DNA from 2 places in the Cytobacillus sp. FSL R5-0377 genome. Region 2 is predicted to be linked to the other one. Evidence: a T-box and tRNA genes for the amino acid it is inferred to sense, from the RefSeq annotation. Region 2 holds a T-box; the other holds one or more tRNA genes.
The links. A T-box is a leader RNA that pairs with one kind of tRNA and senses whether it is charged. The one in region 2 lies ahead of serS (serine--tRNA ligase), so its partner is inferred to be a tRNA-Ser.
Positions count from the first base shown of each region.

Region 1: it has a tRNA-Ser gene. The T-box ahead of serS (serine--tRNA ligase) is inferred to sense a tRNA for this amino acid. The anticodon was not compared.

Region 1 covers NZ_JBBORA010000001.1:1,973,332-1,980,269, forward strand. Annotated here, with positions in the region: gene NSQ49_RS10085 (SCO family protein) at 1-529, opposite strand, end outside; gene NSQ49_RS10090 (cbb3-type cytochrome c oxidase subunit I) at 589-2,283, opposite strand; gene NSQ49_RS10095 (cytochrome c oxidase subunit II) at 2,298-2,762, opposite strand; gene NSQ49_RS10100 (cytochrome c oxidase subunit 2A) at 2,775-2,915, opposite strand; gene NSQ49_RS10105 (hypothetical protein) at 3,256-3,387, shown strand; tRNA gene NSQ49_RS10110 (tRNA-Ile) at 3,471-3,547, opposite strand; tRNA gene NSQ49_RS10115 (tRNA-Gly) at 3,556-3,629, opposite strand; tRNA gene NSQ49_RS10120 (tRNA-Cys) at 3,648-3,721, opposite strand; tRNA gene NSQ49_RS10125 (tRNA-Gln) at 3,732-3,806, opposite strand; tRNA gene NSQ49_RS10130 (tRNA-His) at 3,832-3,907, opposite strand; tRNA gene NSQ49_RS10135 (tRNA-Trp) at 3,919-3,992, opposite strand; tRNA gene NSQ49_RS10140 (tRNA-Tyr) at 4,000-4,083, opposite strand; tRNA gene NSQ49_RS10145 (tRNA-Phe) at 4,106-4,181, opposite strand; tRNA gene NSQ49_RS10150 (tRNA-Asp) at 4,352-4,428, opposite strand; tRNA gene NSQ49_RS10155 (tRNA-Met) at 4,432-4,505, opposite strand; tRNA gene NSQ49_RS10160 (tRNA-Ser) at 4,606-4,698, opposite strand; tRNA gene NSQ49_RS10165 (tRNA-Met) at 4,722-4,798, opposite strand; tRNA gene NSQ49_RS10170 (tRNA-Ala) at 4,818-4,893, opposite strand; tRNA gene NSQ49_RS10175 (tRNA-Pro) at 4,912-4,988, opposite strand; tRNA gene NSQ49_RS10180 (tRNA-Arg) at 4,994-5,070, opposite strand; tRNA gene NSQ49_RS10185 (tRNA-Gly) at 5,078-5,152, opposite strand; tRNA gene NSQ49_RS10190 (tRNA-Leu) at 5,159-5,243, opposite strand; tRNA gene NSQ49_RS10195 (tRNA-Lys) at 5,259-5,334, opposite strand; tRNA gene NSQ49_RS10200 (tRNA-Val) at 5,512-5,587, opposite strand; tRNA gene NSQ49_RS10205 (tRNA-Glu) at 5,592-5,666, opposite strand; rRNA gene rrf (5S ribosomal RNA) at 5,691-5,807, opposite strand; rRNA gene NSQ49_RS10215 (23S ribosomal RNA) at 5,946-6,938, opposite strand, start outside.
Region 2 covers NZ_JBBORA010000001.1:2,444,452-2,451,389, reverse strand. Annotated here, with positions in the region: gene guaB (IMP dehydrogenase) at 1-1,383, shown strand, start outside; gene NSQ49_RS12685 (D-alanyl-D-alanine carboxypeptidase family protein) at 1,571-2,926, shown strand; gene pdxS (pyridoxal 5'-phosphate synthase lyase subunit PdxS) at 3,088-3,969, shown strand; gene pdxT (pyridoxal 5'-phosphate synthase glutaminase subunit PdxT) at 3,982-4,569, shown strand; T-box leader at 4,631-4,855, shown strand; gene serS (serine--tRNA ligase) at 4,907-6,184, shown strand; tRNA gene NSQ49_RS12665 (tRNA-Ser) at 6,278-6,370, shown strand; gene NSQ49_RS12660 (deoxynucleoside kinase) at 6,526-6,938, opposite strand, start outside.

The DNA of each region.
Region 1 (6,938 bases), 470 kb from region 2:
GATAAAAAGCAGAGTTATGGGCAAAGTTGCCGTATTCATCCGGTATGACAATGACCCCAAACCGGTCCAGCAAAGAGTTAAGTTCCTCCTGATCTGGAATTCTGGCCATTCTCCACGTTTTTCCGTCACTGCCAAAAGCTTTACGGTAAGTGTCCAATGTTTTCGGATCGTCCCTCTCCGGATCAAAACTGATGCTCAGGAACTGAATGTCATCGCCAATATACTCTTTCGGAATTTGTTTATATACTTCTGACATATTGACTTCCAGCTCAGGGCAAACAGTACCGCAGGAAGTATATAAAAAAGTAATAAAAACATACTTTCCTTTAAATTCCGAGAATGAGTAGCTCCTTCCATTATTATCTTCAAGTGTTACATCCGGGAACTGAGGCTTTTCATCCATTAACTGATTAACCCTGGCTGTTTCAGCCGTAAATGCCTGAAACCCATCTGTGCCAATGTAAAAAAGAAATGTGCCAAACATCAGTACAAGCAAGCTTGATAAAGCCGTTCTATTTTTGGGAATCATGATTCATCACTTCCTTTTAAAAGAAAGAGACAGCCCAGAGCCGAGCTATCTCCCTTTCCTTACCAGGTTTTATATGGAGGTGAACCTGGAGGCGCGTTGACTATAAAATCGACCAATGGAATGACGTATGCCATGCCGACAAGGGCAATCATACACACAATCCATAATCCCCAGCGCTCTGTCCATCTAGGTGTAGGCGCTTCATCCTCTTCCACTTCCGCAACAGGGAATTCTGTGTTCCCTTTTGGTGCAAAGAACATGAGGTAGAATACGGCATATACCTGCATGAGTACACCAATCATCAGCAGGGTACCGCCTATGGCCAAGAAGAACAGATAAGGATCCCAGCTTAAAGCAGTCGCATTGTCAAAGTATGTTGAATAGGACGTCCTTCTTGGAGAACCCAGCAGCCCTACCCAGTGCATTGCACCTGACATGATGATCATACCGAGCGTCCATATGATCGTTTGTATAACCCCAAGTTTATTGATCTGCGGTGTCAGCACTCTTTTTGATACATAAGGAATGAGCCAATAGCTGATGCCGAAGAATGTCATGACCACTGACATGCCAAGTGTTAAGTGGAAATGGCCGACAATCCACATTGTGTTATGGACTACCTGATTCAATTGATTTGTGCTTTGTACAATTCCGCCCGCCCCTGCAGGAATAAAAGCAGCCATCGCGATAAATGGTGCAAGGAATCGTACATCTCCCCAAGGAAGTTTCTTATACCAGCCGACAAGACCTCTTCCGCCTTTCTTTCTCGCTGTACGCTCAAATACTGCAAACATAGCATAAGCAGTCATTAAAGAAGGGAAACCAATTGCCAGACTCATAAACACGTGCATGTATTTAACTGGCTCTGAAATACCAGGATCTATAATTTGATGGTGGAAACCGCCTGTAATATTCATAATAACGAGTGCGATTACTACGATCCTTGTTAAAAGGTCATTCCACCTTTTTCCCCCAATGATCTTTGGAACAATGACATACCAGGCAGAAACAGCTGTTAAATACCAGATGTTAACCAGCGTGTGTCCGAAAGCCCAGAACAAAGTGCGTGCAACCATTACATTAATTGTCTCCACCCACCCAAAAGCCCATGGGATAATCGTAAAGACTTCAATCGCTACAGGTATGCTGCCGAAGAATAAGAGAACAAAGACCCCGGTTGCAAAGAAAGAAAGGATCGGTATATGCTGGCCCGGATTCCTCTTTCTCCAGCTGGCCACATTGATGAAAGCACCAAAGGCGCCCATCCAAACACCCAATACGATAAATACTAATCCTATATAGAAAATGGGTGAAGCAGCCATTGGCGGATAGAATGTATACATAACTGATGCTTCATTCATTAAAATCGGAATCACCGCTAGGACAAATCCGAAAATCTTCATCCAGAAGCCAATCCATGCCATCTTTCTGACCTTAGGAAGCAGGCCGCCCAGTGTATGGGATAACCCGGCATAGAAGTATCCGATTGTGAAGAAAGCCGACAGTACGACTACCAGCAGAAGGCCATGAGCTGTAAGTACCTGATAATAATTCAGCCATGCCGGCAATTCAAACATTCCAGCCCGATTCAGGCCTTGCAGCAATCCAAGTATTCCTCCCAAAAGGATGGCCAGGAAAGCAACAGATAAATATGATTTCGTTAATTTTGCATCCTCAAGGCTAATTCCCATAATTTTATTTGCTTTATCCTTAATAACTTGTGTTCTTCCAGATTGCTTAATAACTGTTTCCACTGTCTATCACCCCTTTATTTCACCGTAATGGTCGTGCTCATCATCTGATGGCCCGCACCGCAGTACTCATTGCAAAGTACTAAATATTCACCTGGCTTATCAAATTTCTGAGTGATCTTTTGTACATAGCCAGGTACTACCATAGCATTTAAGTTAGTTTCTGCAACCTGAAACCCATGAACGACATCTTTTGACGTCAATGTAAAATGAACTGTTGATCCGGCAGGCACCTCAATTTCATTTGGGGTAAAGCTGAATACCTGAAGCGTCATGACTACTTCATACTCTTTCTCGCCTATCTTCTTAATCCCTGGATTATCGAACGGTGCTGTTTCATCCACTTTCTGCGGATCAATTCGCTCTCCATAGCTCGGCGGCCCCAGCTCCAGGGCGAATGTCTGGTAGCCCGTAATCAGCATGAATCCAATAATCATCCCAAAGCTTAGAATCAGCCATATCTTCTCTGACCGATGCATCATTTTGTATCCCCCCTATAATCTGGCCATATACAGGCCATACACTATTAAATAAGTAACAAAGATCCCAAGCCCTACAACTGTAACTGAAAAGAACGTACCCTTTAGAGAGTTATGTTCCTTTGAACTGCTCTGGTTCACTTTTCGTGCATCCACCTTCCATCAGCTCCTTAGCTTTGTTACCTACATCATAGTTGAGAAGGGTTTTCATAAAAGTGAATTGAATCACACTTTTTTCATATATCTTCAAAGCAAAAGGCCTGCAATTTTGGTTAAACACTGTAGTACCAAGGGTTATCTCTATTGAACAGTGCTCTGGTAAGCATATAGGTTCACAAATAGTTCACAAAAAGTCACTTACCAGAAGTCCTATAATGATCATAGAATTTCAAGCTTGTAAGATGGTATTTTATGTTAAAATGATTTTGAGGGATGTAAACTATTGTTCTTAAACTAAACGCAAGTTAAGAAATTAATTAAAATTGGGGTGACTATTTTGGATGCTTTCGTGATTTTAGCTTTTTCATTAGCTGCGGGTGCGTTCTCTTTTGCATTATTTTCAGATGGTAAAGTTAAGAAACTTGAAAAGAGAGTGAAAGATTTAGAAGATAATATAAACGAAAATTAGAATGGCCAGACTAAACTCAAGAAGTTTCACATATATAAAAAAACTAATCCCTATTGGAATTAGTTTGAAAATGGTATGTATAATGGTGGGCCTAAATGGACTCGAACCATCGACCTCACGCTTATCAGGCGTGCGCTCTAACCAGCTGAGCTATAGGCCCATATGTGTTGGAGCGGGTGAAGGGAATCGAACCCTCATCATCAGCTTGGAAGGCTGAGGTTTTACCACTAAACTACACCCGCTTTGTAAGGAATATAAGTTGGAGGCAACACCCGGATTTGAACCGGGGATGGAGGTTTTGCAGACCTCTGCCTTACCACTTGGCTATGCTGCCTTAAAAAAAATGGCTGGGCTAGCAGGATTCGAACCTGCGAGTGACGGAGTCAAAGTCCGGTGCCTTACCGCTTGGCTATAGCCCAATAATAATGCAATTTAAAAGAATAATGGGGCGATTGATGGGAATCGAACCCACGAATGTCGGAGCCACAATCCGATGCGTTAACCACTTCGCCACAACCGCCACTATCCTACTGGCAGGGGTAGTAGGAATCGAACCCACATCAAAGGTTTTGGAGACCTTCGTTTTACCATTAAACTATACCCCTATATCAATGGTGGAGGGGGGCAGATTCGAACTGCCGAACCCGAAGGAGCGGATTTACAGTCCGCCGCGTTTAGCCACTTCGCTACCCCTCCAAGTCTGTAAAGACTAAGAAAATGGTGGCTCAGGACGGAATCGAACCGCCGACACAAGGATTTTCAGTCCTTTGCTCTACCGACTGAGCTACTGAGCCAAAATAATATTATATCCCTAAATCTAAATAAATGTGCTTCAAAGCCATGCGTTCTTTGTCGCAGATTTTAAAAGCATGCTATTCGATGATGAAAAGCTTCGCAGCTGCATTCTTTTAAAATCCTCTACCGACTGAGCTACTGAGCCAAAGCTTATATCTCTTTGTAAAAATGGCGGTCCGGACGGGACTCGAACCCGCGACCTCCTGCGTGACAGGCAGGCATTCTAACCAACTGAACTACCGGACCGGATTGCGGGGGCAGGATTTGAACCTGCGACCTTCGGGTTATGAGCCCGACGAGCTACCGGACTGCTCCACCCCGCGATAGTATTATTTATGTGATTTGTCTATGCTCACATCAAGCATTTCATCGCAGCTTATTCGGTGATATAACCGCCCCGCGACAATAATATTAAAGAAAATATGGAGGAGGAAAGGGGATTCGAACCCCTGCGCGGTTTGACCCGCCTGTCGGTTTTCAAGACCGATCCCTTCAGCCGGACTTGGGTATTCCTCCAATGTTGTATAAGATAATCATATTGGTAGCGGCGGAGGGGATCGAACCCCCGACCTCACGGGTATGAACCGTACGCTCTAGCCAGCTGAGCTACACCGCCGAAATGATTATATATTTTATGGTGGAGCCTAGCGGGATCGAACCGCTGACCTCCTGCGTGCAAAGCAGGCGCTCTCCCAGCTGAGCTAAGGCCCCATGTAAAAGAAGTGTCGCTGGTCGGGAAGACAGGATTCGAACCTGCGACCCCTTGGTCCCAAACCAAGTGCTCTACCAAGCTGAGCTACTCCCCGTAATATGGCGCGCCCGAGAGGAGTCGAACCCCTAACCTTTTGATCCGTAGTCAAACGCTCTATCCAATTGAGCTACGGGCGCAAAATAATGGAGCGGAAGACGGGATTCGAACCCGCGACCCCCACCTTGGCAAGGTGATGTTCTACCACTGAACTACTTCCGCTTAAAATGGTGCGGGTGAAGGGAGTCGAACCCCCACGCCTTGCGGCGCCAGATCCTAAGTCTGGTGCGTCTGCCAATTCCGCCACACCCGCAATATGAAATTAAAATGGTGAGCCATGAAGGACTCGAACCTTCGACCCTCTGATTAAAAGTCAGATGCTCTACCGACTGAGCTAATGGCTCTCACTAAAATTACGTTGCCTAAATCCTGAAACTTCCAGGTCAGATGTTCCAAAGCCCTGCGTGCTTTGTCACAGATTGCTATTCAGATGATGAATCTCACTGATGCTGCAATCTGCTCTACCGACTGAGCTAATGGCTCATACCTCTTTGAAGAGCATTTTGCTCATTCAGGAGTTATGGTGGAGGATGACGGGATCGAACCGCCGACCCTCTGCTTGTAAGGCAGATGCTCTCCCAGCTGAGCTAATCCTCCAAAGTGGTGACCCCTACGGGATTCGAACCCGTGTTACCGCCGTGAAAGGGCGGTGTCTTAACCGCTTGACCAAGGGGCCATATAAAGTTACCCAAACAGGGTTGCCCGGCAGCGTCCTACTCTCACAGGGGGACAGCCCCCAACTACCATCGGCGCTGAGAAGCTTAACTTCCGTGTTCGGTATGGGAACGGGTGTGACCTTCTCGCTATCGCCACCGGACTATTTGGTTGAAGAAACTTCGTTCCCTCAAAACTAGATAATGTATGAAGAAGCATTTTGCCGAGTATTCACCAATGACTTGTCTAGCTTCGGCTCCTAACTTCTCTCGAAGTTGAACAGTCGCCTCCGCTTTTCATTTTGGTTAAGTCCTCGATCGATTAGTATCAGTCAGCTCCACATGTCGCCACGCTTCCACCTCTGACCTATCAACCTGATCATCTTTCAGGGATCTTACTAGCTTGACGCTATGGGAAATCTCATCTCGAGGGGGGCTTCATGCTTAGATGCTTTCAGCACTTATCCCTTCCGCACATAGCTACCCAGCGATGCCTTTGGCAAGACAACTGGTACACCAGCGGTGCGTCCATCCCGGTCCTCTCGTACTAAGGACAGCTCCTCTCAAATTTCCTGCGCCCACGACGGATAGGGACCGAACTGTCTCACGACGTTCTGAACCCAGCTCGCGTACCGCTTTAATGGGCGAACAGCCCAACCCTTGGGACCGACTACAGCCCCAGGATGCGATGAGCCGACATCGAGGTGCCAAACCTCCCCGTCGATGTGGACTCTTGGGGGAGATAAGCCTGTTATCCCCGGGGTAGCTTTTATCCGTTGAGCGATGGCCCTTCCATGCGGAACCACCGGATCACTAAGCCCGACTTTCGTCCCTGCTCGACTTGTAGGTCTCGCAGTCAAGCTCCCTTGTGCCTTTACACTCTGCGAATGATTTCCAACCATTCTGAGGGAACCTTTGGGCGCCTCCGTTACTTTTTAGGAGGCGACCGCCCCAGTCAAACTGCCCACCTGACACTGTCTCCCGCCCCGATAAGGGGCGCGGGTTAGAATTTCAATACAGCCAGGGTAGTATCCCACCGACGCCTCCACCGAAGCTGGCGCTCCGGCTTCTCAGGCTCCTACCTATCCTGTACAAGCTGTACCAAAATTCAATATCAGGCTACAGTAAAGCTCCACGGGGTCTTTCCGTCCTGTCGCGGGTAACCTGCATCTTCACAGGTACTATAATTTCACCGAGTCTCTCGTTGAGACAGTGCCCAGATCGTTACGCCTTTCGTGCGGGTCGGAACTTACCCGACAAGGAATTTCGCTACCTTAGGACCGTTATAGTTACGG
Region 2 (6,938 bases):
CGTGATGTAAGCCTTAAAGTTAATTTGACTGAAAAGATTGCACTTAACATTCCAGTGATCAGTGCCGGAATGGATACGGTAACTGAAGCAGAAATGGCGATTGCTATGGCGCGCCAGGGCGGTTTGGGAATTATCCATAAAAACATGTCCATTGAACAGCAGGCTGATCAGGTGGATAAAGTAAAGCGTTCAGAAAGCGGCGTTATCACGGATCCTTTCTTCCTCACTCCAGAACAGCAGGTATTTGATGCAGAACATCTAATGGGCAAGTACCGGATTTCGGGTGTTCCAATCGTCAATAATAATGAGGAACAGAAGCTTGTTGGCATTTTGACAAACCGTGACCTCCGATTTATTCAGGACTTTTCGATAAAAATTTCAGATGTGATGACTAAAGAAAACCTTGTAACAGCCCCAGTGGGCACCACATTAGATCAAGCAGAAAAGATTCTTCAGCAGCATAAAATTGAAAAATTGCCGCTAGTAGATGATGAAGGTGTTTTAAAAGGGTTAATTACCATTAAAGATATTGAAAAAGTCATTGAGTTTCCTAACTCGGCAAAAGATGAGCGAGGACGCCTGCTCGCAGGTGCAGCGGTTGGCGTAACCGGCGATACGATGAAGCGGGTTGAAATGCTTGTGAAATCCCATGTGGATGTCATTGTTGTGGATACGGCACATGGACATTCAAAAGGCGTGCTTGATACTGTACGCGAAATCAGGAACACCTATCCGGATCTGGCCATTATTGCTGGAAACGTCGCGACTGCTGAAGCGACAAAGGATTTAATTGAAGCAGGTGCGGATATTGTGAAAGTGGGAATCGGACCAGGATCAATTTGTACAACACGTGTAGTTGCAGGTGTAGGGGTACCGCAAATCACAGCTGTCTATGATTGTGCAACTGAAGCACGCAAGCATGGCAAGTCCATTATTGCTGATGGCGGAATCAAATATTCAGGGGACATCGTGAAAGCATTGGCAGCCGGCGGACATGCTGTAATGCTTGGCAGCCTTCTTGCCGGTGTTTCAGAAAGCCCGGGAGAAACGGAAATCTTCCAGGGACGACGCTTCAAGGTGTACAGAGGAATGGGTTCTGTGGCAGCCATGGAAAAAGGCTCTAAAGACCGTTACTTCCAGGAAGATAATAAGAAGTTCGTTCCAGAGGGAATTGAAGGGCGCATTGCTTATAAAGGGCCTTTATCCGATACGATATACCAGCTTGTCGGAGGTATCCGTTCCGGAATGGGCTATTGCGGAACAAAGGATCTTCATGAGCTTCGCGAAAATGCCCAATTTATTAAAATGACTGGTGCTGGCCTGAGAGAAAGCCACCCGCATGATGTGCAGATCACAAAAGAGGCGCCAAACTACTCGCTATAACAGCACAAAGCAGGAGAGGGGAACCTTTCCTGCTTTTTTATTTGCCCCAAAAAATTGAACCTAGGAAAATATTAATGCATAACAATGAGCTAAGGCAGGCAGGAATAGGTAATTACTCTATCTATTCTTTAAATCAGAGTTATGATAAAATAACAAAAGTGTATTAAAACGTTGGAGGGCAGTAAAATTGAAGAAAACATTGTACCGTAAGTCTATCGCTGGATTCCTTGCCTTGGTCATGATATTAGGTCTTTTACCTGGTATACATAAAGCACATGCGGAGGATATTTTAAATATCAATGCCGATGCTGCTATTTTAGTAGATGCAGAGACCGGAAAGATTTTATATCAAAAAAATGCGGATAAAGTACTGGGCATTGCCAGTATGACAAAAATGATGACAGAATACCTGCTTCTTGAAGCCGTTGAAAAAGGCAAAGTAAAGTGGGATCAGGAATACGCAGTAAGTGAATATGTGTGGAAAGTATCACAGGACCGCAATCTATCAAATGTCCCATTAAGAAGAGACGGCAAATACAATATCCGTGAATTGTATGAAGCCATGGCTATCTATTCTGCAAATGGTGCAACCATTGCAATTGCAGAAACGATTGCCGGTTCAGAAACTAACTTTGTTAAAATGATGAACGAAAAAGCGGCAGAGCTTGGATTAAAGGAATATAAATTTGTAAACTCAAGCGGTTTGAACAACCGTGACTTAAAGGGATCTCCTCCTGCAGGCGGCCCTGAGGATGAAAACGTAATGTCAGCAAGAGATACAGCTATTCTGGCAAGGGAATTGATTAATCGGTTCCCGGAAGTATTAGAAACGGCAAGTACCCCTAGAAAGACCTTCAGAGAGGGTACAGATGATGAAATTAAAATGGAAAACTGGAACTGGATGCTTCCGGAGCTGGTATATGGCTATGAAGGGGCAGATGGCCTTAAAACAGGTACGACTGACTTTGCCGGATACTGCTTCACAGGTACGGCCATGAGAGATGGCAGCCGCTACATCAGCGTAGTCATGAACGCTAAAGGAGCGAATGGCCAGGCTACTTATAAATCCAGATTTGATGAAACCAAGAAGATGTTTGACTTCGGTTTCACCAACTTCACGAAAGAAGAAATCGTTCCTGCCAACTATCAGGTGAAAGGCCAGAAAACAGTGCCTGTTACAAAAGGGAAAGAAGATAAAGTGAAGATTTCTTCTAAAGATGCCATCGAAATGGTTATGAGAAATGGGGAAAAGGAAAACTTTAAACCCGTTCTTGTTCTGGATAAAAAGAAATTAAATGAAAATGGTGAATTGACTGCTCCTATTAAAAAGGGAGAAAAAGTCGGCTACTTAACGATCGAATCCAAAGAGGGCGGGAAGCTGGAATTCCTTTCTGATAAAGGCAAAGACAATATCCAGGTGGATGTTGTTGCCGCTGAAAGTGTTGAAAAAGCAAACTGGTTCGTGCTGACTATGCGCTCTATCGGAGGTTTCTTCGGTGATCTATGGGGCAGTGTTTCCTCAACTGTAAAAGGTTGGTTTTAAGAAAAAGGGCTTTCCTGTCTTGACAGGAGCCCTTTTTCATTGCATATTTTCAATAGGGAAAATTCCGAGTAAAGAATTCTATTTTCCTTTTTTTGAAAAGTTATTTTTCTCATAATATTTAACCCATCCAAAGCAGATGGTATTTACGAAGGGGGATAAACATGAAGACAGGTACAGATCGTGTTAAACGGGGAATGGCAGAAATGCAAAAAGGCGGCGTCATTATGGACGTTGTTAACGCTGAGCAGGCGAAAATCGCAGAAGAAGCTGGTGCAGTAGCAGTTATGGCACTAGAGCGTGTTCCTTCTGATATCCGTGCAGCCGGCGGTGTAGCACGTATGGCAGATCCGCGTATTATGGAAGAAGTAATGGGAGCGGTTTCCATCCCGGTAATGGCAAAAGCACGTATTGGCCATATTGTAGAAGCGCGTTTGCTTGAAGCGATGGGTGTCGATTACATAGATGAGAGTGAAGTGTTAACTCCTGCTGATGAAGAATACCACTTGAATAAAAGGGACTACACTGTTCCGTTCGTTTGCGGATGCCGTGATTTAGGGGAAGCTGCACGCCGTATTGGCGAAGGTGCTTCCATGCTTCGCACAAAGGGTGAGCCAGGAACTGGAAACATTGTGGAAGCTGTTCGCCATATCCGCAAGGTGAATGCACAGGTTCGCAAGGTTGTCGGCATGAATGAAGATGAGTTAATGACAGAAGCTAAGCTTCTGGGAGCGCCATATGAGCTTCTTTTGGAAATCAAGAGCCTTGGACGCCTTCCAGTCGTAAACTTCGCAGCAGGCGGCGTTGCAACACCTGCAGATGCGGCTTTAATGATGGAGCTTGGTGCTGACGGTGTGTTCGTAGGATCAGGTATCTTCAAATCTGAAAACCCTGCGAAATTTGCCCGTGCGATTGTTGAAGCAACTACACATTATCAGGACTACAAATTAATCGCTGAACTTTCAAAAGAACTAGGCACACCAATGAAGGGAATTGAAATTTCTTCATTGGCTCCTGAAGCTCGTATGCAGGAGCGCGGCTGGTAAGGAGAATTGAACATGATAAAGGTTGGAGTATTGGGGCTGCAGGGTGCGGTCAGAGAGCATGTTCTATCAGTAGAAGCATGCGGCGCCGAAGCTGTGGTCATTAAACGCAAAGAGCAGCTTAATGAGGTGGACGGGCTTATCCTGCCTGGAGGCGAGAGCACGACCATGAGACGCCTCATTGATAAATATGATTTCATGGACAGCCTTAAGGAGTTTGCACAGTCAGGAAAGCCGATGTTCGGGACATGTGCAGGGCTTATCCTCCTTGCAAACCATATTGTCGGTTATAATGAGCCTCATATCGGTGTGATGGATGTCCGGGTGGAAAGAAACTCATTCGGGCGCCAGCGTGAAAGCTTTGAGGCGGATCTTGATATTGCCGGAGTAGCAGAGGACTTTGCGGCAGTCTTTATTCGTGCGCCGCATATTGTCGAGGCGGGGGAGAATGTTGAAATCCTGGCCAAGCATAACGGCCGGATTGTGGCTGCACGTGAAGGCAGATTCCTCGGATGCTCTTTCCATCCCGAACTGACGGATGACCATCGACTGACGGGCTATTTTGTTAAAATGATCAAAGAGTCCAAGTCATTAGCAATTTGAATAAATTGGTTGCAAATGGAACATAATTGTAGTACATTATGAATTACAAAATTCTTATAGCTTAAAAGCAATGAGAGGAACTAGTAACAGGAACTTTGTTCTGTAGAGAGCCGGTGGCTGGTGAAAACCGGTGAATAAACCCTGTGAATCCATCCTCGAGCAAAGCATGGAACACCCGGTATTTTCCGGGAAAAGTAAATGCTTTCGGTTAAAACCGTTATGGATTTAAGGTGGAAAGCTTATGCTTTCAACTAGGGTGGCAACGCGGGTAACTCTCGTCCCTTTTGGGGGACGGGAGTTTTTTGTGTTCCAAATTATTTTTCAGGAGGTAGTAAACATGCTGGACATTAAATTTTTAAGGGCTAATTTTGAAGAAGTGAAAAATAAGCTTCAGCATCGCGGAGAGGATTTAACCGATCTCGGAAAATTCGAGGATCTGGATGTGAAAAGACGCGAATTGATTGTCGAAGCCGAACAGCTGAAGAGCAAAAGGAATGAAGTATCCCAGCAGGTTGCAGCCTTAAAGCGTGATAAGCAGGATGCAGACCATTTAATTACAGAAATGAGAGAAGTCGGCGATAAGATCAAGGCATTGGATGAGGAGCTCCGCAAGGTTGAGGAGGAATTGGACCAATTGCTGTTAAGTATCCCGAACATCCCGCATGAAAGCGTGCCTGTCGGTGAAACAGAAGATGATAATGTCGAAGTCCGCAAATGGGGCGAAGTTCGTGAATTTGATTTTGAGCCAAAGCCGCACTGGGATGTAGCAACAGATCTTGACCTGCTTGATTTCGAGCGTGCCAGCAAAGTAACCGGCAGCCGCTTTGTATTCTACAAAGGCCTTGGAGCCCGCCTTGAGCGTGCACTATTCAACTTCATGCTTGATTTGCACACAGACGAGCATGGCTATAAGGAAGTTCTGCCTCCGTACATGGTCAACCGTGCCAGCATGACAGGAACAGGACAGCTTCCGAAATTTGAAGAAGATGCTTTCCTGATTGAAAGCGAGGATTACTTCCTTATTCCAACTGCAGAGGTGCCTGTCACTAATATGCATAGAGAAGAAATTCTGAATGCTGATGAGCTTCCGATTAACTATGCTGCATTTAGTGCATGCTTCCGTTCTGAAGCAGGCTCTGCCGGCCGTGACACTCGAGGGCTGATCCGCCAGCACCAGTTCAATAAAGTAGAGCTTGTAAAGTTTGTGAAGCCGGAAGAGTCTTATGATGAGCTGGAGAAGCTGACTGGACACGCAGAAAAGGTACTTCAGCTGCTTGGCCTGCCATACCGTGTTATGAGCATGTGCACAGGAGATCTTGGATTCACAGCTGCGAAGAAATATGATATCGAGGTCTGGATCCCAAGCTATAACACATACCGTGAAATTTCTTCTTGCAGTAACTTTGAAGGATTCCAGGCAAGACGTGCGAATATCCGCTTCCGCCGCGAGGCAAAAGGCAAGCCGGAGCATGTGCATACACTGAATGGATCTGGCCTTGCGATCGGCCGCACGGTGGCAGCCATTCTGGAAAATTACCAGCAGGCTGACGGAAGTGTCATCATTCCTGAAGTACTGCGTCCATATATGGGCAATCGTGAGGTCATTAAGCCTTAATGGAAGTTTGGAGCGGATTTTTCATCCGCTCTTTTTTTATAAAATGATGTTGACATCTTTTTAAAAGGGTGTTATAGTATTTCTTGTCGATGCGGAGGAATACCCAAGTCTGGCTGAAGGGATCGGTCTTGAAAACCGACAGGCGGGTCAAACCGCGCAGGGGTTCGAATCCCCTTTCCTCCTCCATTTTAATTGACATCTAACACGCGCATAAAAATTGGAGATACATAAAACCGCTGATAGCATCAGCGGTTTTTTTGTATATAATTCTTGACCCTTGCCTCTTCAGGGTATTCGGAACTCTCCGAACCAATGAACAGAAAAAAACCGCCAAATGGCGGTTATTTCTTCAATAATTGAGTTTGCCTTAAGAAGTAAGAAATGCGCTCCACTATTGGCTCAATGGATTGCTCATTCTGAATGATATCATAGTCATTGATATTCAGGCGCAGGACCGGGCAAGCATTAAAACTGTTGATCCACTTTTCATAGCGCTGGTGCATTTCTTCCCAGTAAGAAATTGGTGTCTGCTGCTCCATTGGACGGCCGCGCTCCTGGATGCGGGAAAGAATGTCATCTAGCGAGCCTTCCAGATAAATAAGCAAATCAGGATGCGGGAAGTATGGTGTCATCACCATCGCATCAAATAAGCTGGTATATGTTTCGTAATCGACTTTGGACATCGTGCCTTTTTCGTAATGCATTTTCGCAAAGATGCCTGTGTCTTCATAAATGGAACGGTCCTGAACAAAGC